2 regions of the Sulfitobacter sp. SK025 genome follow, and region 2 is predicted to be linked to the other one. Evidence: riboswitches for the same ligand, from Rfam matches in the RefSeq annotation. Region 2 holds a riboswitch; the other holds the start of a gene.

Region 1 (12,081 bases), 1.3 Mb from region 2:
ACGACCATCATCGCCCCCAGCATGGCAAGCTGCGACACGCTATCCCCGCCTACGGTAAAGCGGGGATACAGAACGATCAGCACGCCGATCAGCCCCACGGCCACCGCAGACAGTCGGAACACACGCACCTGTTCGCCCAGAAATATCGCGGCGAAGATTACCGTGAAAAGCGGCGTGGCATAGCCGATCGCGGTGACCTCTGGCAGGGGCAGCAGGCCAAGCCCGGCAAAGGTCAGCGCCATCGCCGTGGTCCCGAAAACGCCGCGCCAGACGTGGCCCATCAGATTGCTGGGCTTCAGCCCGTCGCGCAGGTCGCCGCTTTGCCATAGCCACAGGATGATCATCGGGAAGGCAAAGAACGAACGGTAAAACACGGCTTGGGCGGCGGGCACGGTGGCCGTCGCGATCTTGATGAGGGCCGCCATGACCGAGAACAGAAAGACCGCCCCCAGTTTAAGGGCGATGGCCCGGCCGGGGCGGTGCTCTGTCGTGGTGCTTTGCATGGCGCATGCTTGCGCCCGCAGGTTTCAAGTTGCAAGACCCCGCGTCAACTTGCACGTCGTATTCCCGCCAACACGCGGAAAATCCAAGCGTTCCGCGTGACTTAGCCGATGATGCCGCGGTTTTCGCCGACCTGACCGCGGTGCAGCAGCATATGGTCAAGCAGGACGCAGGCCATCATCGCTTCGCCCACCGGCACGGCGCGGATGCCGACGCAGGGGTCATGGCGGCCTTTGGTGATGATCTGCGTATCTTCGCCGGTCTTGGTGATTGTCTTGCGCGTGGTCAGGATGCTTGACGTTGGCTTGACCGCAAAACGCAGCACGATGTCCTGACCGGTGCTGATGCCACCCAGAATACCGCCCGCGTGGTTCGACGAATAGACAGGGCCGTCGGGGCCCATGCTGATCTCGTCCGCGTTCAGCTCTCCGGTCAGCATGGCAGCGGACATGCCTTCGCCGATCTCCACGCCTTTGACGGCGTTGATGCTCATCATCGCGGCGGCCAGATCGGTGTCGAGCTTGCCATAGACCGGCGCGCCAAGGCCGGCGGGCACGCCGCGCGCTGTCACCTCGATGATCGCACCGACGGAGGATCCGGATTTGCGCAGACCGTCCAGATACGCCGCCCATTCTTCTGCCGCTTTGGCGTCGGGCACCCAGAACGGGTTCTGTTCGATCTGGTCCCAATCGAACGCATCGCGGTCGATCTTGTGCGGGCCCATCTGCACCATGTAGCCGGTGATCTGCACATTCGGTGCAATCGCCTTGATCGCTTCGCGCGCAAGGCCACCCGCCGCCACACGCGACGCGGTTTCACGTGCCGAGGACCGCCCGCCCCCGCGATAATCGCGGATGCCGTATTTCTGGAAATAGGTGATGTCGGCGTGACCGGGGCGGAACTTGTCCTTGATGTCGCCGTAGTCCTTCGACCGCTGGTCGGTGTTCTCGATCATCAGCTGGATCGGCGTGCCGGTGGTGACACCTTCGAACACGCCCGACAGGATCCGCACCTCATCCGCCTCGCGGCGCTGCGTGGTGTATTTGTTCTGGCCGGGTTTGCGTTTGTCCATCCAGTGCTGGATCATCTCTTCGGTGATCGTCACACCGGGAGGGCAGCCGTCCACCGTGGCCCCCAAAGCAGGCCCGTGGCTTTCGCCCCAGGTGGTCACGCGGAAAAGATGGCCAAAGCTGTTGATCGACATGGGCGGTGCTCCTTTGGCGGTGATCCTTAACGGGGGCTGCACCATGCCTCAAGGGGTTTCACCTTGCGCGCGGACGACAGGCGTTCTACCGACAAGATACCTCGGGGGGCCTGACAGGCTGAGATGTGCGCGCACGGACCCGTTGAACCTGAACCGGTTAACACCGGCGGAGGGAAGGTCTGGATACACCTCCAACGCTTTCTGACGCCGCATTTTGGAGGATGCCATGAAGTATCTTACACTTGCTGCCACCACGCTTTTCGCCACGCAGGCATGGGCCGAGACGCCCGAACTGGTGGTCTATACCTACGACAGCTTTGTCGCCGAATGGGGCCCCGGCCCGGTGATCGAAGCGGCCTTCGAGGCCGAATGCGCCTGCGATCTGAAATTCGTCGGTATGGGCGATGGCGCGGCGCTGCTGGCGCGGCTCAAGCTCGAAGGCGCGCGGTCTGACGCCGATCTGGTGCTGGGGCTTGATACCAGCCTGATCGCGGCGGCCAAGGAGACAGGGCTGTTCGCGCCCGCCACAGTGAACGCGGATTATGACCTGCCGGTCACATGGGAAGACGACAGCTTTGCCCCCTATGACTGGGGCTATTTCGCCTTTGTCCATAACGTCGATCTGACCCCGCCCGCGAATTTTCGCGCTCTGGCCGACAGTGACCTCAAGATCGTGATTCAGGACCCGCGGTCCTCTACCCCCGGTCTGGGCCTGCTGATGTGGGTCAAGGACGCTTATGGCGACGAGGCCCCTGCGATCTGGGAAGGTCTGGCGGATAACGTCGTGACCGTGACCAAGGGCTGGTCCGAAGCCTACGGCCTGTTTCTTGAGGGCGAGGCCGACATGGTGCTGAGCTATACCACATCCCCCGCTTACCACCTGATCGCCGAAGAGGACGCGACCAAAGCCGCCGCCGCCTTTGACGAAGGCCATTACATGCAGATCGAAGTGGTCGGCAAACTGGCGGGCAGCGACCAGCCCGAGCTGGCCGATCAGTTCATGCAGTTCATGGTATCGGACGCGGCGCAATCGGTGCTGCCCACGACCAACTGGATGTACCCTGCCGTCACGCCCCAAGGCGGGCTGCCCGAAGGCTTTGAACAATTGATCGAACCGGGCAAGGCGTTGCTGATCCCGAACGATGACGTGCCCGCCCTGCGCGAGGAAGCATTGGCCGAATGGCTCTCCGCGCTGTCGCAATAAGCACGAAATCCGGCATCAGCGCCGCCATTCTGGTTGCGGCGCTGATCCTTGCTGCGGTGGGGGCGGTGCTGTGGCGGGCCGAGTTCGGCAGCGGGCTTGGCCCGGCCGATTGGTCCGCGATCCGGTTTACCGTGCTACAGGCCGCGCTTTCCGCCCTGCTGTCTACCGTGCTGGCAATCCCTGTCGCCCGCGCCTTGGCGCGACGGCGCTTTGTCGGGCGCGGGCTGCTGGTCACGCTGCTGGGGGCACCGTTCATCCTGCCGGTGATTGTCGCCGTGCTGGGGGTGCTTGCGGTCTTTGGCCGCGCGGGCTGGCTCAATGCGGCGCTGGCGGCGGTCGGGTTGCCCGGCATCACGATCTACGGGCTGCACGGTGTGGTGCTGGCACATGTCTTCTTTAACCTCCCGCTGGCCACGCGGCTTTTGTTGCAGGCGTGGCAGACCGTGCCCGCGGAACGGTTCCGGCTGGCCGCACAGCTTGGCCTGACCCCGCGCGCGGTATTTCGCAGCATCGAGCTTCCCCTCCTGCGGCAAATCCTGCCCGGCACCGCGGCGTTGATCTTTGTGATCTGCCTGACCAGCTTTGCCGTGGCGCTGACCCTCGGCGGCGGTCCCCGCGCCACGACGATCGAGCTTGCGATCTATCAGGCGTTCCGTTTCGACTTTGACCTGAACCGTGCAGCGCTGCTGTCGCTGGTGCAGCTTGGCCTTGCCGGCAGCACCGCCGCGCTGGCGCTGTGGATCATCCCCGCGATCAGTCTGGGCGGCGGGCAGGACCGCCCCCTGCACCGCTGGGACGCACGTGGTGGGCTGCAACGGTGGCTCGACGCGCTGTTCATCACATTGGCAGCGGGGTTTCTGCTGCTGCCCCTGACCTCGGTCGTGCTGCGCGGGGTGATCGGCCTGCCGCAAATGCCCGCCAGCGTGTGGCAGGCGGCGGGCACCTCACTCATCGTGGCGCTGATCAGCGTGGTGGTATTGCTGGCCTTGGCCCTGCCCCTTGCCGGATGGATCGCGACCCGCGCCCGCGGCGGGGTAGAGGCCGTGGGCCTCTTGGGGCTTGCGGCCTCTCCGCTGATGATCGGCACCGGCTGGTTCATTCTGATCAACCCTGTCGCCAGCCCCTTTGCGCTGGCCCTGCCCGTCACGGCGCTGGTCAATGCGCTGATGGCCCTGCCCTTTGCCCTGCGTATTCTGGTGCCGCGGTTGCGCGACACGGTGCAGATCTATGGCCGGCAGGCGCAGATGCTGGGGCTGACCGGATGGCCGCTTTGGCGCTGGCTGATCCTGCCACGCTTGCGCCCGCAGATCGGCTTTGCCGCGGGGCTGACCGGTGCCCTGTCGATGGGGGATCTGGGGGTCATCGCCTTGTTCGCCGACCCCGACAGTGCCACCCTGCCGCTGCAGATGTACCGGTTGATGGGGGCCTACCGGATGGAGGCCGCGGCCGGTGCGGCCCTGATCCTGCTGGCGCTGTCGCTTGGGATTTTCTGGATATTCGACAAGGGAGGGCGCTGGCATGCTGACGCTTGAGACCGCGCAGATCACCCAAGGCAGCTTTACCCTGCACGCCGACCTGAGCCTTGCGCCCGCGCAGACCTATGCGGTGATCGGCCCTTCGGGTGCGGGGAAGTCCACCCTGCTGGGGGCGCTTTGCGGGTTCATTCCGCTCAGGTCCGGCAGGCTGCTGTGGCAGGGCAAAGACATCACCCAAGCCGCCCCCGGTGCGCGGCCGATGACGATGCTTTTTCAGGATAACAACCTCTTTCCCCATCTCAGCGTGATGCAGAATGTAGGGCTGGGGCTGCGCCCCGACCTGCGGCTCGGCACCGCGGACCAAACCCGTGTACACGAGGCGCTTGATCGTGTCGGGCTGCAGGGGATGGCCGGGCGCAAACCCTCCGAGCTTTCCGGCGGGCAGCAAAGCCGTGTGGCCCTCGCACGGGTGCTGGTGCAAGCCCGCCCGCTTGTGCTGCTCGACGAACCCTTTGCCGCACTTGGCCCCGCCCTGCGCAACGACATGCTGGATCTGGTGGCCGCCCTCGCCGCAGAGACCAAAGCCGCGTTGATCATGGTCACCCATGCCCCCGAGGACGTGCGCCGCATCGCGGATCAGGTGATCTTTGTCGAAGGTGGCACCGCGCATCCGCCGCAGCCTGCCGCAGCGCTGATGGACAACCCGCCTGACGCGCTGCGCGCCTATCTGGGGTAATCAGAAAATGACGGCGTAAAAGGTCAGCGATGTCAGCAGGATCGTCAGATACCCCAGCAGCACATAAAGCCCGTCGCGGGTGAACAGGCCAAAGGCGAACAGCGCCACCGTTCCGCCCCCGAAGGACGATGCGAAGGGCACGAATTCAAGCAATGGCCAGCCCACAGGCAGAATCACGCAGGTCACCAACGTCAGCAGACGCATCGGCCCTGTCGTCAGAAACTGGAGCCTTTTGCCCGAGTGGCGATCAAAAAACGCCGCGGGCTTGCGCAGCCACCGCACGCAGAACAGCAACCGCGATGACTTGACCTCGCGGCGCAGCAGGAACTGCGGCAACCACAGACGTTTGCGCCCATAGACCGCCTGCGCCGACAGCACGATGATCACCATCGCCATGAAACTGGACACACCAAAGACACCGGACAGCGGCGACACCAACAGCAGCGCGGCCAGCAGAATGAACGGGAGCAGGGACCGCTCTCCGAATTCGTTCAGCACATCGTTGATCGTGACCATCTCGCGGCTGGCCGCTTGCTCCATCCCGTCCAGCAGATGGGTGAGGCTACGCTCCTCGATATTGTGCATATACCCCCCAAAGGTCAGCTGTCTTGTGCAAGCAATGCCGCCAGCCCGGCCCGATAGGTGGGGAACTGCGGTGCCCAGCCTAACGCCTGCTTGATACGGTCGTTCCGAACCTTCTTGCTTTCCGCGTAAAAGCTGCGGGCCATGGGGGTCATATCGGCCTGATCAAAGGGGATCGCGGGGGGCACGGGAAGGCCAAGCAGCTCTGCCGCGTGGGCGATCACGTCTTGCGGCGGCGCGGGGTCATCGTCGCATAGATTATAAACCGCGCCCGGGTCGGGCCGCTGCAAGGACAGCTCAAGCGCTTGGGCAATATCCTCGACATGGATACGAGAGAAGACCTGCCCCGGCTTGATGATCCGCCGCGCCGTTCCGGCCCGCACCTTGGCAAAGGGGCCGCGTCCGGGGCCATAGATCCCTGCGAGGCGAAAGATATGCAGCGGCAGATCGGGGATCGCCTGCCACCGTGCCTCTGCCGTGACACGGGCGCGTCCGCGTTTGGTCGATGGCGTCAGCGGCGTGTCCTCGTCCACCCAATCGCCGTCGTGGTCGCCGTAAACCCCTGTTGTCGACAGGTAGCCGACCCACCGCAGATCGGGCGCGGCGCGGGTGACTGCATCCTCGACCGCATTCAAGACCGGATCGCCTGCGCTGTCCGGTCCGGCCGAGACGAGCACATTGGGAAACTGCGCGATCAACGCCCCCAGATCGGCCCCCGGCCAGACGACGGGTTCAACGCCTGTGTCCGCGATGGCATCTGCCTTGTCGGGACTGCGCGTGGTGCCGACGATGCGCCAGCCCTGCGGCACCAGCCGTGCGGCAAGGGCGCGCGCGCTAAAGCCATGCCCGATCGACAGCAGCGTTTTCTCCATGAGGCGTCCTTTCTATGTGGTGGGGGTCCGGGGCAAGGCGATCCGCTGCCCCTCGGGGACCAATGCATTCATCTGCGCGATATGTTCCGGCAGGCATTTGGTCAGGAAGTCATAGGTTTTGACCACATGCGCCCGCGCCGCCGGGCCCAGATGCGCATAGGCCGCCGGATTGCCCAGAACATCCGCCACCTGATCGCCCAGCGCATCGGGATCGAAGAAATCGCATAGCAGACCGGTTTCGCCATGGGTAATCGCCTCGCGCACGGGGGCCACGTCAGAGCCGACAATCGTCGCGCCCATCGCCATCGCCTCGAGCAGGGACCACGACAGCACAAATGGCATCGTCAGATAAAGGTGGCAGCGGCTGATCTGTATCACCTTCTGGTAATCCTCGTAGGACAGCTTGCCCAGAAAATGCACCCGCGACCAATCGACGTGCTTGCCCACCTCTGCCTCCATCTCGGCGCGGAGGCCCCCGGGGTGTTTGCTTTTGCCGCCATAAGAGGTGTCGTTGCCCCCTACCACCAACACCCGCGCATTGGGGCGTTGCTTCAGGATGCGTGGCAATGCGCGCATAAACACATGAAAGCCCCGCGTGCGTTCAAGGTTGCGCGACACAAAGGTCAGCACCTCGTCATCCTTGGTCAGGGCGCGATCCATCCGCCCCAGTTTGAGCGTCACCGCCGGATCGGGGCGCAGCTGGTCTGTGCGTATCCCGTCGTGACAAACATAAAGCTTGCGATGAAAGCTTTGCGGAAAACGGTCGCGCTGCCAGTAGGTCGGACTGAGCCCGACATCGACGGTTTCGATATTGGCCAGCGGCACGGCATTGCGCGCGTGCAACAGAAAGGGGGTATTCTCGGTCACGGGGTCTTCGGGGTCGAACCCCACAGGGCCGCCGGTATCGCTGTAGTAATACTCGAAGAAGCCGATGATCGGGACATCGGGCCAGATCTGCTTGAAAAACGTCAGCTCCCCCCAGCCCACATGCCCCACCACGATATCGGGTTTGAACCCTTCGCGGGTCTCGATCTGTTTGGCCGCGCGGGCGGCCCCCAAGCCGTTGCCGGTAGATTCCTCCCAGTTCTTCGACAGCCCATAGGCAGTCTCTGCCGGTCTGTGATGCGCCTTGTAGACCCGTGTCTCGACGCCATCAAAACGGGGCGGATTTTTGCGTTGGGTCAGGAAATAGATCTGGTGTGTGCGTTGATCGGCCAGCCATTGCACCAGCTCGCGGTATTGGCCGGGCATATTCTGGTGCACAAACATGATCTTCATGGGGTCGCCTTATGTCCTGTCGGTTGCAGACAGTTAGCCCAGTCAGCACGGACAGTGCAAACGCCACGGCGCTGGACGGCTCTGGCTTGAACCTCGGGCGATCTTCGTGTCAACGTCAGGTATGAAAGAACACACATTCCCCTCGTGGCCCGATGTGGCCGATCAACTGGTCGCTGTTGCGGCAGGACGCAGCGCTGCGGATACGATTATCACCGGCGGTATCTGGGTCAACGTCCACACGCGCGAAACCCTGCCGGACCATGATATCGCGATCAAGGCGGGGCGCATTGCCTTTGTCGGGCCGGACGCCAGCCATTGCAAAGGCAACACGACCAAGGTGATCGAGGCCAAGGGCCGCTATATGATCCCCGGCCTGTGTGACGGGCATATGCACATCGAAAGCGGTATGCTGACGCCGGCGGAATTTGCCCGCGCTGTGATCCCCCATGGCACCACGTCGATGTTCACCGACCCGCATGAGATCGCCAATGTGCTGGGGCTGGAAGGCGTGCGCATGATGCATGACGAAGCCCTGATGCAGCCGGTGAACATCTTCACCCAGATGCCGTCCTGTGCGCCATCCGCCCCCGGTCTGGAAACCACCGGCTTTGAAATCACGGCAGAGGATGTCGCCGAGGCCATGCACTGGCCCGGTATTATCGGTCTGGGCGAGATGATGAACTTCCCCGGTGTGACCGCGGGCGACCCCAAGATGCTGGCCGAGATTGCCGCAACGCAACGCGCGGGCAAGACCGTGGGCGGGCACTATGCCTCCCCCGATCTGGGGCCCGCCTTTGCGGCCTATGTGGCGGGCGGCCCTGCGGATGATCACGAGGGCACCTGCGAGGCGGATGCCATTGCGCGGATGCGTCAGGGGATGCGGTCGATGATCCGGCTGGGGTCCGCGTGGTATGACGTTGAAACACAGATCACCGCGATCACCGAAAAAGGGCTGGATTCGCGCAACATGGTCCTGTGCACCGATGACTGCCATTCCGGCACCTTGGTGAATGACGGTCATATGAACCGCGTGGTGCGCCATGCCATCGACTGCGGCTGCGACCCGTTGGTCGCGCTGCAAATGGCGACGATCAACACCGCGACCCACTTTGGGCTGGAACGCGAGATCGGGTCGCTGACGCCCGGGCGGCGGGCCGATGTGATCCTGACCTCTGACCTTAAGACACTCCCCATCGAGACGGTGATCGCGCGGGGGCAGATCGTGGCAGAGGATGGCGCGTGTCTGGTAGACTGCCCGCATTACGATTGGCCGCCCCATGCGCGGCAGACCGTCAACATGGGCAAAGCCCTTGGCGCGGATGATTTCCAGATCACCGCACCTGCGGGGGCCAATGCCGTCACCGCGAATGTCATCGGCGTGGTCGAGAATCAGGCCCCCACCCGCGCGCTGAAATTCGAGCTGCCGGTGACCGAAGGGCGCGTGCAGTCCACGGGCGAAGTGTGCCAGATCGCACTGGTCGAACGGCACCGCGGTACCGGCACTGTCGTCAACGCGCTGGTGTCTGGCTTTGGCTATCAGGGGCCGATGGCGATGGCGTCCACCGTGGCGCATGACAGTCACCACATGATCGTGGTGGGCACCGATACCGAGCATATGGCGATGGCCGCGAACCGTCTGCGCGAGGTTGGCGGCGGGATCACCATCTTCAAGGACGGGGCAGAGCTGGCCATGGTCGAGCTGCCGATCGCTGGCCTGATGTCCGACAACCCCGCCTCCGACGTCGCCGCCAAGACCGAAGCCATGATGCAGGCAATGCGCGACTGTGGCTGCACGCTGAACAACGCCTATATGCAGCATTCACTGCTTGCGCTTGTTGTCATTCCCGAATTGCGCATCTCTGACCTCGGCTTGGTTGATGTGCGCAGTTTTGAATTTATTCCTTTGTTAGAGCCTGTTTCATGACCAGAATCCTGACCCCAGACGCCCGCCCCGCCGAACAGTTCACCGATGCTGCTGCCGCCGTTGCACGGCTGATAGAGCTATACAGCCAAGCGACAGGCTTCCTGAGCGCGCATTTCCAGAAGGCGATGGACAGCGCCGCCCCGGAAACGCGGATCAGAGCCTTCTACCCCGAGATCCGGTTTACCACCTCCAGCTATGCGCAGGTGGATTCACGGCTGTCGTTCGGCCATGTGTCGTCCCCCGGCACCTTCTCGGCCACGATCACGCGGCCGGAATTGTTCAAACATTACCTGACACAACAAATCCGTCTGCTGATCGAAAACCACGGCCAGCCCGTGACCATCGCGGTATCCGACACGCCGATCCCCGTGCATTTCGCGGTCAGCAATGACGACAGCGTGACGATCCCGCAGGAAGGTGCCGCGGATTTCACCCTGCGCGATGTGTTTGACGTGCCGGACCTGAGCACAACCAATGACGACATCGTCAACGGCACCTATCTGCCGCTGGACAACGTGCGCCCGCTGGCCCCCTTCACCGCGCAGCGCGTCGATTATTCGCTGGCACGGCTGACGCATTACACCGCGACCGACCCCGAACATTTCCAAAGCCACGTGCTGTTCACCAACTACCAGTTCTACGTGACCGAGTTCGAGGAATACGCCCGCGCTATGTTGCGTGACCCCGATAGCGGCTACACGTCCTTCGTCTCTACCGGCAATGTCGAGATTTCGGACGGCGACGCGCCGCTGCCTGCGTCGGTCAAGACTCCGCAGATGCCGACCTACCACCTCAAGCGCGCGAACGGGTCCGGGATCACGCTGGTCAACATCGGCGTCGGTCCGTCCAACGCGAAAACCGCGACCGACCACATCGCCGTGCTGCGGCCCCATGCGTGGCTGATGGTCGGCCACTGTGCCGGTTTGCGCAACACACAGGCGCTTGGAGATTTCGTGCTGGCGCATGGCTATCTGCGCGAGGATCACGTGCTGGACGACGACCTGCCGGTCTGGGTTCCGATCCCCGCGCTGGCCGAGATCCAGATCGCGCTGGAGGACGCCGTTGAACAGGTCACCCAGCTTGAAGGCTACGAGTTGAAGCGGATCATGCGCACGGGCACTGTTGCCACCATCGACAACCGCAACTGGGAATTGCGCGATCAATCCGGTCCGGTGCAGCGGCTCAGCCAGTCGCGCGCCGTGGCGCTGGATATGGAAAGCGCAACGATTGCGGCCAACGGCTACCGCTTCCGGGTGCCTTACGGCACGCTTCTATGCGTGTCGGACAAACCCCTGCATGGTGAATTGAAGCTGCCCGGTATGGCGTCCGATTTCTACAAAACGCAGGTCGCACGACACTTGATGATCGGTATTCGCGCGATGGAACAGCTGCGCGATATGCCGCTAGAGCGGTTGCATAGCCGAAAATTGCGCTCGTTTGACGAAACTGCCTTTCTCTAAAGGCCGAAATCGGCTGAAAATGGCATGTTTTCGCGGTTTCTTGCGACCTATTCGTTGTGTTCAGCCACAACATACCGTTACATTCTGCGCGTGAGGCCCTAATCCGGGCGGACGAAGGAGAAAAACAAGATGGCAACTAAACCAATGACAAAAACCCAGCTCGTCGCGGCTTTGGCTGAGGAAATGGGCGAAGACAAGAAAACAGCAAGCGCGGCACTGGACGCGGTTTGCGCGTTGATCACCAAAGAAGTCTCCGGCGGTGGCGCTGTGACACTCCCCGGCATTGGCAAAATCTACTGCCGCGAACGCCCCGAGCGTATGGTGCGCAACCCTGCCACCGGCGAACAGTTCAAGAAAGACGCGGACAAGGTTGTTAAGATGACCATCGCGAAAGCGCTGAAAGACAGCGTTAACGAATAAGACTGATCACAGTCTGTTCTGACAAAGGGTCGCCCACGGGCGGCCCTTTGCGTTTGGCGCAGGTCTGCGTTGCGCTGAATGCGCTTGCCCCTGTCGGGCAACTGCGGAAGTCTCCGCCCACTGGAAAACCTGAAAGGCCCCCTCATGGATATACGTGCAATTCTCATGGGGCTGGCCTTCGCCGTCATGTGGTCCTCTGCCTTTACATCGGCACGGATTATCGTCGCGGATGCGTCCCCCTTGATGGCTTTGTCGGCGCGGTATCTGATCTCTGGCCTGATCGGCGTGGGGGTCGCGCTGGCGCTTGGGCAGACGTGGCGGCTGACGCGCGCGCAATGGCGGGCGACGATCATTTTCGGCGTGCTGCAAAACGCGGTCTATCTGGGGATGAACTTTGTCGCGATGCAGACCGTACAGGCGTCACT
Region 2 (12,081 bases):
TGTGTTTGGCGCGCTACTCAATGCACAGTCACGTAAAAGGTGGGAGAGCCTTTTGCATATATTCAGCAAGCCCTTGCAGCAGCAAGGCACCGGGGCCGACCACAATTGCCGGCCCCATAGGAGGAGGAATTCATATGGCCGTTCAGATTGATCCGACCAGCTACCGTAACCTGGACATCAAGGCGCATGACGATGGCGTCTGGGTGGTGACCCTGAACCGTCCCACCAAACGCAATGCCTTGGACATCGACACGATCGAAGAGCTGGTCACCTTCTTTTCCGCCGCACCGCGCGCGGGTGTGCGTGCAGTGGTACTGGCGGGCGCGGGGGATCACTTTTGTGCCGGGCTTGATCTGATCGAACACCATGACGAAGACCGCAGCCCTGCCGATTTCATGCACGTCTGTTTGCGCTGGCACGAGGCATTCAACAAGATGGAATACGGCGGCGTGCCCGTGATCGCAGCATTGCAAGGGGCCGTTGTCGGCGGCGGGCTAGAGCTTGCCAGCTCTGCCCATGTGCGGGTGATGGACCAAAGCGCGTATTTCGCGCTTCCCGAAGGCCAGCGCGGGCTGTTCACCGGCGGGGGGGCTACGATCCGTGTGACCGATCTGGTCGGTAAGGCGCGGATGATCGACATGATGCTCACCGGGCGCGTCTATCAGGGGCAAGAGGCCGTCGATCTGGGCCTTGCGCAGTATATCGTCGAAGGGTCCAGCATGGACAAGGCGATGGAACTGGCGCGCAAGGCGGCGCAGAACCTGCCGCTGTCGAACTTCGCGATCTGTAGCGCGGTGAGCCATATGCAGAACATGTCGGCAATGGATGCCGCCTATGCCGAAGCTGTGGTCGCCGGTGTGGTCAATACGCAGCCTGACGCGCGCGCGCGCCTTGCGGCCTTTGCCGACAAAAGCGGCGCGCGGGTGCGACCGAACGCGGAATAGCAAGTCGTATGGGTCACGCGCGAGTGCTGCGCGTGATCCCGCTTTCGCTGCGGCCTTCGGCATAGCGGGTCAGGCGTTGCGCCAGCAGCCCGACAGAGAGATGCAACAGCACCGTCAAACAGGCGAGCACGATCAACGCGGCGAACATCAGGTCGATCTTGGCGCGGCCATTGGCCAGCAGCATCAGATAGCCCAGCCCCTTTGACGCGCCGACCCATTCGCCAATCACCGCCCCGATCGGCGCATAGACCGCCGCCAGCCGCAGCCCCGTCGCAAGGCTTGGTAGCGCGTGGGGGATTTGCACGTAGCGCATGAACCGCAACGGCCGCGCGCCCATCGATTGCGCCAGATCGCGGTAGCCATCAGGCACGCGGGTCAGCCCGTCGTGAAAGGCCGATGTCACTGGAAAATAGATGATCAACACCGCCATCACGATCTTGGACCCCATGCCATAGCCGAACCACAGCGTCAGCAACGGGGCCAGCGCGAAAACCGGCACGGCTTGAGTAAAGACCAGCAGCGGCAGCAGCAAACGCTCTGCCGTTTTGGACAGCGCCAGATGGATCGCGGTGACAGCCCCCAGGGCGGTGCCGATCAGCAGCCCCAGTAGTACCTCGACGGTGGTGACCCAGGCGTTCTCGATCAGCGTCTCACGGGCGCGATATGCCGCCTGCGCCACGCGCCACGGCGAGGGCAGGATATAGTGCGGCGCGTCGGTCAGCAGCACCGCTCCCTGCCAAAGGCCGAGCCCCAGCAGGATTGCCAGCGGTATGTCGTATCGCCTCATGCAGGCACCCCCCGCAGATGGGACAGCAGCGCGCTTTGGCAGGCCCAAACCTCGGGGGCGGTGACGGGGCGCGGCGCGGGAAGCGCGGGGACGGGCCAGCTTTGCACGCCGGTGGCAGAGAGGATCAGGATGTGGTCGGCGAGCCGTGCCGCTTCTGCCGGATCATGGGTGACCAGCAGCACGGTCCGCCCGTGCAACAGCTCTGCCGCGAGCTCTTGCATCGCGGCACGGGTGCCCGCATCAAGTGCCGAGAATGGCTCGTCCAGAAAGACCAGCGCGCGACCCTCCAGCAAGGTCCGCGCCAGCGCTGCCCGCTGCCGCATGCCGCCCGACAACGCGGCGGGTTTCTTATGGGCATGATCCTGCAGACCGACCCGTGCAAGCATGGCGGAGGCACGGTCCCTGTCAGGCGTGGTCCCACGCAGCCGGTCGCCGATCATGATGTTGTCGATCACCGTAAGCCACGGTAACAGCAGGTCGGATTGCGCCATATAGCTGATCCGCCCCGCCAGTGGTTGCCCGTCAGAGGCGGTGATCGTGCCGTCAAACGCGCCGCCTGTCTCTAGCCCCAGCAATAGGCGCAGCACCGTGGATTTGCCCACCCCCGACGGGCCGAGCAAGCACGTCCACGCCTCAGCGGCGAGGGCCATGTCCACGTCAAACAGGGGGCGCGCGTCAATCCGGTGTTGTCCCGCCAGACGCAGCGCGGGCGGCGGGGTCATGGCAGGTCCAGCCCCATCTGCCAAAAGCCGACCTCTAGCCGTGTGGCCGTGGAAAAGCGGTTTTGCAGTGCCGCGCGGCGGGGGGCGGTTTCAAGGTCACCGATCCGCCGCGCAACCGCCGCGTCGACCATCGCGCCCACCGTCTGGCACAGCGCCTGATAGTCGGGGTCGGCGTAGGTCTCGATCCACTCGGCATAGGGCGTGTCGGCGCTGCGGGTGTGGGTCAGGCGCTGCCCGATCTCCCCATAGCCCATGACGCAAGGCAACAGCGCCGCCATCAGATCAAGGAAATCCCCCTGCATCCCGGCATCCAGCACATAGCGCGTATAGGCGAGGTTGGCGGGGGCTTCCGTCGCGGTGAACAGCGCCGCTTCGTCGATACCCGCCGCAGCACAGGTGCGGATATGCAGCGCCATCTCGTGATTGACCAGTGCATCGACCGTGGCAGCGCAGGTCTTCATCTCTTCCATCGTTTCCGATTTGACCACCGCCATCGACCAAGCGCGCGAGAAATGCACAAGGAAAACATAATCTTGGATCAGATAGTTCACAAAGCAACGGCGCGGTAGGCTGCCGTCGCGCAGCCCTTCGACAAAGGCATGGTGGGTATAGTCCTGCCAATCCTGCGCCGCAGCAGCGCGCCACATCGCGAAGCTTCGGCCATAGTCCGGCGCGGTCATCGGGCGGTCACATCAATGGCGATGGTCGACACGGGCGAGATGTCGGGGATCAGGCCCGCGTCATGCAAGAACGTCTCGAATGTGGCGTAGCGTCCGGCATCCATCGCCGTGGGGCGCAGGGCGAAACGGGGCAGCGTGTCTTTCCACGCGCGGGCGTTCAGCTCGTCCTGCAGATCGGCAGAGGTGGCGGCGAACACCTCCCAGCTTTCCTCGGGGTGGTTGACGATATATTGCGTCGCTTTCTCGGTCGCGGCCAGAAACCGCGCGATCATGTCCTTGTCCATCGTGTCGCGGTTGGCGACGTAAATCAGCTCGTCATAGGGCGGCAGGCCCTCTTCCTCGACGTAGAAACAGGTGCCATCGACGCCTTCGATATCCATCTGGTTCAGCTCGAAATTGCGGAAGGCCCCGATGACCGCATCCACCTGACCGGACATCAACGACGGTGAAAGCGACCAGTTGACGTTTACCAGCTCCACATCATCCAGCGACAGCCCGTGATGGGTCAGGATCGCGCCGAGCACGGCCTCTTCGACACCGCCGACCGAGAATCCGACCTTTTTGCCCGCCAGATCCGCAGGAGAGGCGATGGGTCCATCGGTCAGCGCCAGCAGGCAGTTCAGCGGCGTGGCCACCAGCGTGCCGACCCGTTGCAGGGGCAGACCTTCGTGGATTTGCAGGTGCAACTGCGGCTGATAGGAGATCGCAAGATCCGCCTTGCCCGCGGCGACCAGCTTGGGCGGATCGGAGGGATCGGCGGGGGCGATGACCTCTACGCTCAGATCCTGTTCGGCGAAATACCCTTTTTCCTGCGCCACGATGATCGGCCCGTGGTCGGGGTTCACGAACCAGTCCAGCAGCAAGACCATCTCGTCCTGCGCCAGCGCCGGGCCAGAGGTCAGCGCCAGTGCGGCCAGAATGTTACGAAGTTTCATCGGTTTGTCCTTTCAACGGGGAAGGCTCGCCCATGGCGAGCAGGGTAATGGGGCCATGCCAGTAGCTGGCCAGATGGGTCGCCGCCTGCCACGCGCGCAGGCCCGAACGGCAGGCGATCACCGCGCGGGGTTGATGTGTCGGGCGGGGAGCGTTGCGGAGGAAATCGGGCAGGGTGATGCGCTGCGCTGTGGGTGTCGCGGCTGTGGGGGCCTCATCCGGCCCACGCAGATCGACGACCCAATCGCTTGCGCGGATCTGCGAGGGCGCGACAAATCCGAAACCGTGGTCAGGCTCCGGCGCGGTATCAAAGCGGAAGCCGCCAAAACGATAGGTGGCAAGATCAAAGCTGATCAATTGCCCCAAAGGGGACGGCGACAGTCCAAGGAGGCAGGCCAGCGCCATCTGTGCTTGGGCGGCACCGATCGTGGCGACGACCGGCCCCATCACCCCCGCCGTGTCGCAGCTGGCCGCGCGGTCCGGCAGATCGGGGAAGACCGCCCGCAGCGACGGCGCGCCGCCGCAGAACCCGCCGACATAGCCGCCAAACCCAAGGGCCGAGGCGCTGATCAACGGCAGACCCGCGTTCAGGCAATGATCCGACAGCACATAGCTTGCTGCGAAGCTGTCGGCGCAATCCAGCACGAGCGTCGCATCATGGCACAGCTTTGCCACGGTATCCGGCCCAAGGGTCACGGGGTGGGCGACCACGGTGCACGCGCTGTTGCGCGCACTCAGGGCGCGGGCGGCGGCGGTGGCCTTGGGCGTGCCGATATCGGCTTCGGTAAAGAGGGTCTGGCGGTGCAGGTTTGACAGGGCCACCTCATCAGCATCCACCAGCGTGATATGCCCCACACCGGCACCCGCCAGCAGCGGCAGTACCGGTGCCGCCAGCCCGCCCGCGCCGACGACCACCACCCGTGCCGCCGCCAGCGCCTCTTGGCCCGATGGGCCGACCTGCGGCAGGATCATCTGGCGGGCATAGCGGGTCATCGGGTTGCCACCAGCCATGCAGTGACGCGATCCTCGGGCGAGGGGTTCAGCGTGATGTCGGTCACCGCCGCGACGCAATCGGCACCGGCATCAAAGGCTCCCGCCGCGCGGTCGACCGACATGCCACCGATGGCCACAAGCGGGGTCTGCCCCACCCGTTCACGCCAGTCGCGCAGACGGTCCAGCCCCTGCGCGTGCCACTTCATCTGCTTCAGGATCGTCGGGTAGATCGGGCCGAGGGCGATATAATCGGGGCGCAGGTCTAGGGCGCGGATCAGTTCGGCCTTGTCGTGGGTGCTGATGCCCAGACGTACGCCCGCATCGCGGATGGCGGTCAGGTCGGCGCTGTCCAGATCCTCTTGTCCCAGATGGATAAAATCACACCCCTCGTCGAGCGCGATCTGCCAGTGATCGTTGATCACGAGGGTACTGTCGTGTTTGGCGCAGATCGCCTTGGCCTGCCGGATGTCGCGCCGCAGGGCAGGGGCGGGCGTGTCCTTGATCCGCAGTTGCACCAGTTTGATGCCAAGGGGCACCAGCCGCTCCAACCAGGCGGCGCTGTCGAAAATCGGGTAGAAACGGTCCAGGGTCATTCCAGAAACGCCTTTCCTATCAAGGGGGTAGAGGGCGCGGCCATATCGCGGGGCGGCATCGGGTCCGCATCGGCGGCAAGCTGTCCGGCGCGGATCGCGGTGGCAAAGGCCTCGGCCATGGCGGCGGGGTCACCGGCTTTGGCGACAGCGGTGTTCAGCAGCACCGCGTCAAACCCCAGCTCCATCGCCTGTGCGGCGTGGGACGGCAGGCCGATGCCGGCGTCGATCACCAGCGGCACGTCCGGAAAATGCGCCCGCATGGCGCGCAGCCCGAAAAGGTTGTTCAGTCCCATCCCCGACCCGATGGGCGCGCCCCAGGGCATCAGCACCTCGCAGCCCGCCCGCAGCAATCTATCCGCCACCACAAGGTCTTCGGTGGTGTAGGGAAAGACCTGAAACCCGTCCTCGCTCAGGATGCGGGCGGCCTCGACCAGACCGAAGACATCGGGCTGCAACGTGTCCTCCTCGCCGATGACCTCGAGCTTGATCCAGCGTGTGTCGAACACCTCGCGGGCCATATGGGCGGTGGTGACGGCCTCTTTCACGCTGTGACATCCGGCGGTGTTGGGCAGCACATGGACGTCAAGCGCGCGGATCAGTTCCCAGAAATCCTGACCGGCGCGATCCCGTCCGCTTTCGCGCCGCAGCGAGACCGTCGCCACCGCCGCCCCGCTGCGCGCAAAGGCGTCTGACAGCACCTTGGGCGAGGGGTATTGCGCGGTGCCCAGCATCAGACCATTGGCAAGGGTTTCTCCGTAAAAGGGGCGCATCTTAGCCTCCCTGCATGGGGGCGAGCACTTCGATGCTGTCGCCGGAGGACAGGGGGTGGCTGGCCCGCAGGCTGGCGGGGATAAAGCTGCCATTGACGGCGGTAGCGACTTTCGCGCCGCCAAATCCTTCGGCCTCTAGCAGGGCGGCGAGCGTGGGCGCGTCGCTGTCGAGCGGGGCACCGTTAAGCTGTAGTTTCATGGAAAATCTCCGGTGTTTTGGCGTCAAGGATCAGGTCCGCCACCATGGTCGCCAGCGCGGGGGCGAGCAGGAAACCGTGGCGATACAGACCGTTGGCGCGGATCAGATTGCCCTGCCGTTCGATGCGCGGCAGGTTGTCGGGGAAGGCGGGGCGGCTGTCGACGCCGATCTCTAGGATCTCGGCCTCGCCAAAGGCGGGGGACAGTGCGTAGGCCGCGCTCAGCAGTTCAAGCACGGACCGCACGCTGGCATGGGCACCGGCGCGGCCTTCGACCATCGTGGCCCCGAGCATGTAGATCCCGTCACCGCGCGGCACGAGGTAGATCGGCACACGTGGGTGCAGCACGCGGATAGGGCGGGTGATCGCGATATCGGGGCAGGACAGCAGCGCCATTTCCCCCTTCACGCCGCGCAAATCGGGCAGATCGGCGCGCGCGTGATAGCCGCGGCAATCAACGACGATGCCGTCTTGCGCCAGCGCTTCGGGGGCGGCCTCGCCCTGTTCGAAACTGGCCCCATCGGCCACCAGCCCGCGCCATAGCTCTGCCAGCGCAATGCGGGGCGACAGGTGGGCCTCGGTCTGGAAATAGAGCGCTTTGGCAAAGCGGTCGCCCAAGTCGGGTTCAAGCGTCGCGATCTCTGCGCCGGTCAGGGTTTGGTGGCTTGTCGTGCGGCGGGCAAAGCGGGTCAGATCGCTGCTGTCCCGCGCCGGAGAGATTACAAGCGACCCGCGTCGGCGCAGCGATGTGGTGTGTTGGCCCCACCAATCCGCGGCGCTTTGGCCCAGCCGGATCACCGGTTCCTCGGCGCTTTCACCTTCGCAAAACGGGGCGAGCATGCCGCCAGCCCACCAAGAACACCCTTGCGGGCCGGGCTGGCGGGCGCGGTCGATCAGATGCACGCGCATCCCGCGATCCAGCAAGACACGCGCGGTACACAGCCCCGCGACGCCCGCGCCGATGATGGTGACCTGCGTCATGACCAGACCGCGTGGAAGTGATGCACCGGCCCGTGGCCCGTGCCGATATCAAGTTGATCCGCGGCGATGATGGCGCGGTGCAGATAGTCATGGGCGGCCTGTACCGCCGCGCCAAGGGGGTTGCCGTGGGCCAGCCCCGCGGCGATGGCCGCGGCGTAGGTGCATCCCGTCCCGTGGGTATTGCGCGTGTCGATGCGCGGCGCGCTGAGCCATGTGACACGCTCTGCGGTGACCAGCGCGTCGCTACAGATATTGCCCGCGCTATGGCCGCCCTTCATCAGCACCGCCTTCGGGCCCATCTTTAGCAGCGCACGGGCCTGCGTGACCATCTGGTCGGCGCTGTCGGCCTCGGGCTGGTTCAACAGGCGGGCGGCTTCGGGCAGGTTGGGGGTCAGCAGATCGGCGCGCGGCAGGATATCCGCGATCAACGCTGCGACGGCGTCTTCTTGCAACAGGGCATCGCCGGATTTTGCGATCATCACCGGATCAACCACGACGGCCCCCCGAAACGCGGACAGTGCAGCGGCCACCGCCTGAATAATCTGCGGAGAAAACAACATGCCCAGTTTGATCGACTGCACCGAAAGATCGGACAGCACCGCATCGATCTGGGCCGCGACGATGGGGGCGGGGATCTCGTGTACCGCGCTGACGCTGCGCGTGTTCTGCGCGGTCACGGCGGTGATCACGCTGGCAGCATAGACACCATTGGCCGACATCGCCTTGATATCGGCCTGAATACCGGCACCGCCGCCGCTGTCGGATCCCGCGATGGTCAGGGAAATGGGGGTCGTCTTGGTCACATGCTCGCCTTTCGGTGGTGGGCAAGCAGACGCAAGAATGAGCTTTGTGGCGTGGACCCAGGGCCGTTGCACAAAGATACCCGTTCCCTACGCCGGTATTGCCCGGATCAGGTTCGACGGGTCGGTGCACGCACCTCTCAGCCCCCTAGGGCACCCCGACGGATAGATGTTGGAACTGCGCCCCCCGTGGGGACGTGCAGCGTCGTTACCTTAGGCGTAGCCAAGTTCGACAAACGGTGCAAGCCGCAAAATATTCAACCAAAGGTGGCGATATTTTGGGCAAATCGGGCGCGGTTTGGACAGCCCTCCTGACGATTGTCAGCCGAAACAACGCCTCGTAACCCAAAGCAACGTAACGTCACATTTCCCATATTCTGCGGTGTTAACCCTTTGGCATCAGCAAACTAGGGGTGATCGCGCAAAGACCCCGCGCGGCTGCGGTATCAAGTTCTGTTCTGCGGTATTGGCATCGAAATATCTTGCCCCTAGGCTGATTGACAGATTGAGTCGGATACCCTCGGGAGGAGGGGGCCGACACTCGGGGGGATGCGTTTTCTGGCCCGTTTTTACGGGTCGTACCGGACGCGTCGCGACAAGCATTGGGAGGTGCTGCGTGACATCTGCAAAGATCACATCTGCGTCCGGCGCATGGGCATCCGCAGCTTTTGCGGTGCCTGTGATTCTGCGATCCCGAACAATCCAAAGATGTACAACAGGGAGAGAGACCACATGAAGAATATGACACGTTTTGCCAAGGCCGCTGTCGGGTCCTTTGCGGTATCCATGGCGCTTTCGGGCGTCGCGATGGCGCAGGAGTATGAGTGGCCGCGCATGCTCGTGATTGCCACGCCGGGCACGTCGACAGGCAGCTTTGCCTCGACCAACGGTTGGGGGCCTGCGTTGCAAAAGGAAACCGGCACCACCGTGCGGATCGTTCCCGAAGACAGCGAGCCCATGCGCTACAAACGTTTGACCGACCGCGAAGACGTGTCGATCGCGTCGGTTGCAGCGTCGGAAATGGCGTTGCAAGCGGAAGGGGTCGGCGGCTACGCCTCGGCGAAACCCATGCCGCAGCGGATCTTGTGGCACCACAACGACACGCCTTGGGGCTTTGTTGTGGCTGGCGATTCCGAGCTGCAAAGCCTTGAAGATATCGGCAAAGGCGGCGTGCGGGTCACCTCGGGTGTGTTCTCGCCCGCAATCGTCGCGGCAATCACCCAAGCCCTGCCGGCCTTTATCGGCATGACGCCCGAGGAAGCACAGGAAAAGATCGAATTCGTCCCGGCCTCCAGCTACGGTGAAAACTGTCGTTCCGTCGTCGAGGGGAAGTCCGACGTGGCCTATTGCTCGCCGATCTCTTCCGTCCTGTCCGAAATGGAAGGCGCACCGGGTGGCATTCGCTGGCTGCCGATGGACCCCGCCAACAAAGAAGGCTGGGACGGCTACCTGAGCTACCGCCCCATGACCATCCCCTCGACCATCTCTATGGGGGTGAGCACCGCCAAGGGTGTCGAGTCCATGACGTCGAACTTCGTCTATGCCGTGCCGGTCACCGCAGAAGAGGATTTCGTCTATAACATGGCGAAGTGGATCAATGAATCCCACGACAACTACAAAGGATCGCACGCGCTGGCGACCCGCATGTCGCTGGAGCATTTCCGCAACTTCCTGGATGCCAACCCGATCCCGGTGCACGAAGGCACGGTGAAATACCTGCGTGAAATCGGGGCGTGGACCGAAGAAGACGATGCCTGGAACAACGAGGCCATCGAGAAGATGGACGCGTGGATCGCGGCACGCAACGCCGGCATGAAAGAAGCGATGGAGCAGGGCGTCGAGATGAATTTCGAGAACCAGGAGTATCTCGACATTCTGGCCAAGCACACCGACGGGCTGGAGCCGTTCCGCTCGCGCTTGTAACGCCGCGCCGGACCGTCATCGACGGCATAAGACAGGGCGGAGCACAGCGTGCTCCGTCCTCCTAAGACACTGCCACAGCGCCTTTATTTTCAGGATCTTCCATGTCAGCAACACAACACCCTCCGGCGGCTGAAACGGCTGTCGAACCCTCGTCCGAGACGACGCGACTGGGGGGATTATTCTCGTTCACCAGCATCGCTTTCGTGCTGCTGTGTACCTTTGGCCTCGGGATGGGGCTGGCCTATGTATTCGGCGTGCCCATCGGCGGGCGGCGTCTGCTTGAAGGGCAATACTACTGGGTCTTTATCGGCACCTTCCTTGCGGCGGCGTTCATCGCGCTGCCAGCGGTGAAATCGCACACCCATGTGCCGATCTATGACATCGTTGCGGCCGCCGTGGGCTTTGGCATCTGTATGTGGTTCTCCATGTATGCATGGGAGATCGTGCAGGCGGGCTGGACGAATTTCTACGCGGGCGTCGTGCTTTGGCTGCTGATGCTTGAAGTCGCGCGCCGGTCGGGGGGCATCCCCTTCTTGCTCGTGGTGCTGGTGCTGGGGCTTTACCCGCTGGTGGCCGATTACTTCCCCGGTTTGCTGATGGGCATCCCCTATACGTTTGAACGCATGATCGAGGCGCATGTCTTCCGCACCGAAGGGTTGATGGGCATCACCACCAAGATCGTGGCCGAGATCGTGCTGGGCTTTCTGGTCTTTGCAGGCGTGCTGATCGCCACGGGGGCGGGGCAGTTCTTTATCGATCTGGCCAATGCGGGCTTTGGCAAGTACCGCGGCGGTCCTGCGAAAGTATCGATCGTGGCCAGCGCCTTTTTCGGGTCGCTGTCGGGGTCGATTTTCTCGAACATCGCGGGCACCGGGTCGATCACCATTCCAACCATGAAAAAGGTCGGCTACCCGCCCCATTACGCTGGCGCGATCGAGGCCTGTGCCTCGACCGGCGGGGTAGTGATGCCGCCGGTGATGGGGGCGATTGCCTTTGTCATGGCGATCACCATCGGTGTGGACTACGCGACCGTGATGGTGGCTGCGATCCTGCCGTCGGTGTTGTTCTACTTTGGCCTGATCCTGCAAGTCGACGCCTATGCCGCGCGCAAGGGGCTGGTGGGCATGAAACCCGAAAACCTGCCCTCGGCCCGCGAGGTGATGAAGCGCGGCTGGCCCTTCCTGCTGGTCATGATCTTTCTGGTCTGGGGCCTGCTCTATATGCGGTGGGAGTATTACGCCCCGTGGTATGCCAGTGCGCTGATGATCGCGCTGAGCTTCCTGCAACGCGAGACCATGATGACACCTGCGCGCATCTTTGAAACCCTGCGTCAGGTGGGCACGCTGGTCACACAGACCGCAGCGATCATCCTGCCGATTGCATTCGTGGTCAGCGCCTTGACCATCACCGGTGTGACAGGGTCGATGACCTCGGGGCTGGTCGCTTTGGGCGGGGATAACGTCTATCTCGTGATCGCGCTTGGGGTTTTGGCCTGCTTTATCATGGGGATGGCGGGGCTTGCGATTGTGGCCTACATCTTCCTTGCGGTGACGCTGGCGCCCGCGATCATCGAAATCGGCGGGTTGAACACGGTCGCGGTGCACTTTTTCATCGTCTACTACGCGATGCTATCGGTGATCACGCCTCCGGTGGGGGCTGCGGCGTTTCTGGCGGCGACGATTGCGGGGGCCAAGCCGATGCTGACCTCTTTCACCGCGATGCGGTTGGGGGTGGTGATCTACTTTGTGCCGCTGTTCT

The links. A riboswitch is a leader RNA that binds a small molecule or an ion and turns the genes downstream of it on or off. The one in region 2 is predicted to bind thiamine pyrophosphate.
Region 1: another riboswitch for thiamine pyrophosphate. It lies ahead of thiB (thiamine ABC transporter substrate binding subunit); the one in region 2 lies ahead of thiD (bifunctional hydroxymethylpyrimidine kinase/phosphomethylpyrimidine kinase).

Annotation. Positions count from the first base shown of each region.
Region 1 covers NZ_CP025808.1:512,876-524,956, reverse strand. Annotated here, with positions in the region: gene C1J04_RS02410 (DMT family transporter) at 1-503, opposite strand, end outside; gene aroC (chorismate synthase) at 605-1,705, opposite strand; TPP riboswitch at 1,798-1,897, shown strand; gene thiB (thiamine ABC transporter substrate binding subunit) at 1,932-2,909, shown strand; gene C1J04_RS02395 (thiamine/thiamine pyrophosphate ABC transporter permease ThiP) at 2,885-4,441, shown strand; gene C1J04_RS02390 (thiamine ABC transporter ATP-binding protein) at 4,428-5,120, shown strand; gene C1J04_RS02385 (exopolysaccharide biosynthesis protein) at 5,121-5,705, opposite strand; gene C1J04_RS02380 (SDR family oxidoreductase) at 5,720-6,574, opposite strand; gene C1J04_RS02375 (glycosyltransferase family 4 protein) at 6,587-7,852, opposite strand; gene ade (adenine deaminase) at 7,974-9,776, shown strand; gene C1J04_RS02365 (AMP nucleosidase) at 9,773-11,236, shown strand; gene C1J04_RS02360 (HU family DNA-binding protein) at 11,366-11,656, shown strand; gene C1J04_RS02355 (DMT family transporter) at 11,801-12,081, shown strand, end outside.
Region 2 covers NZ_CP025808.1:1,773,195-1,785,275, forward strand. Annotated here, with positions in the region: gene C1J04_RS08625 (crotonase/enoyl-CoA hydratase family protein) at 135-944, shown strand; gene C1J04_RS08630 (ABC transporter permease) at 958-1,731, opposite strand; gene C1J04_RS08635 (ABC transporter ATP-binding protein) at 1,728-2,453, opposite strand; gene tenA (thiaminase II) at 2,450-3,133, opposite strand; gene C1J04_RS08645 (ABC transporter substrate-binding protein) at 3,130-4,068, opposite strand; gene C1J04_RS08650 (ThiF family adenylyltransferase) at 4,055-5,077, opposite strand; gene C1J04_RS08655 (thiamine phosphate synthase) at 5,056-5,652, opposite strand; gene C1J04_RS08660 (thiazole synthase) at 5,649-6,422, opposite strand; gene thiS (sulfur carrier protein ThiS) at 6,424-6,621, opposite strand; gene C1J04_RS08670 (FAD-dependent oxidoreductase) at 6,605-7,600, opposite strand; gene thiD (bifunctional hydroxymethylpyrimidine kinase/phosphomethylpyrimidine kinase) at 7,597-8,403, opposite strand; TPP riboswitch at 8,471-8,571, opposite strand; gene C1J04_RS08680 (TAXI family TRAP transporter solute-binding subunit) at 9,133-10,323, shown strand; gene C1J04_RS08685 (TRAP transporter permease) at 10,425-12,081, shown strand, end outside.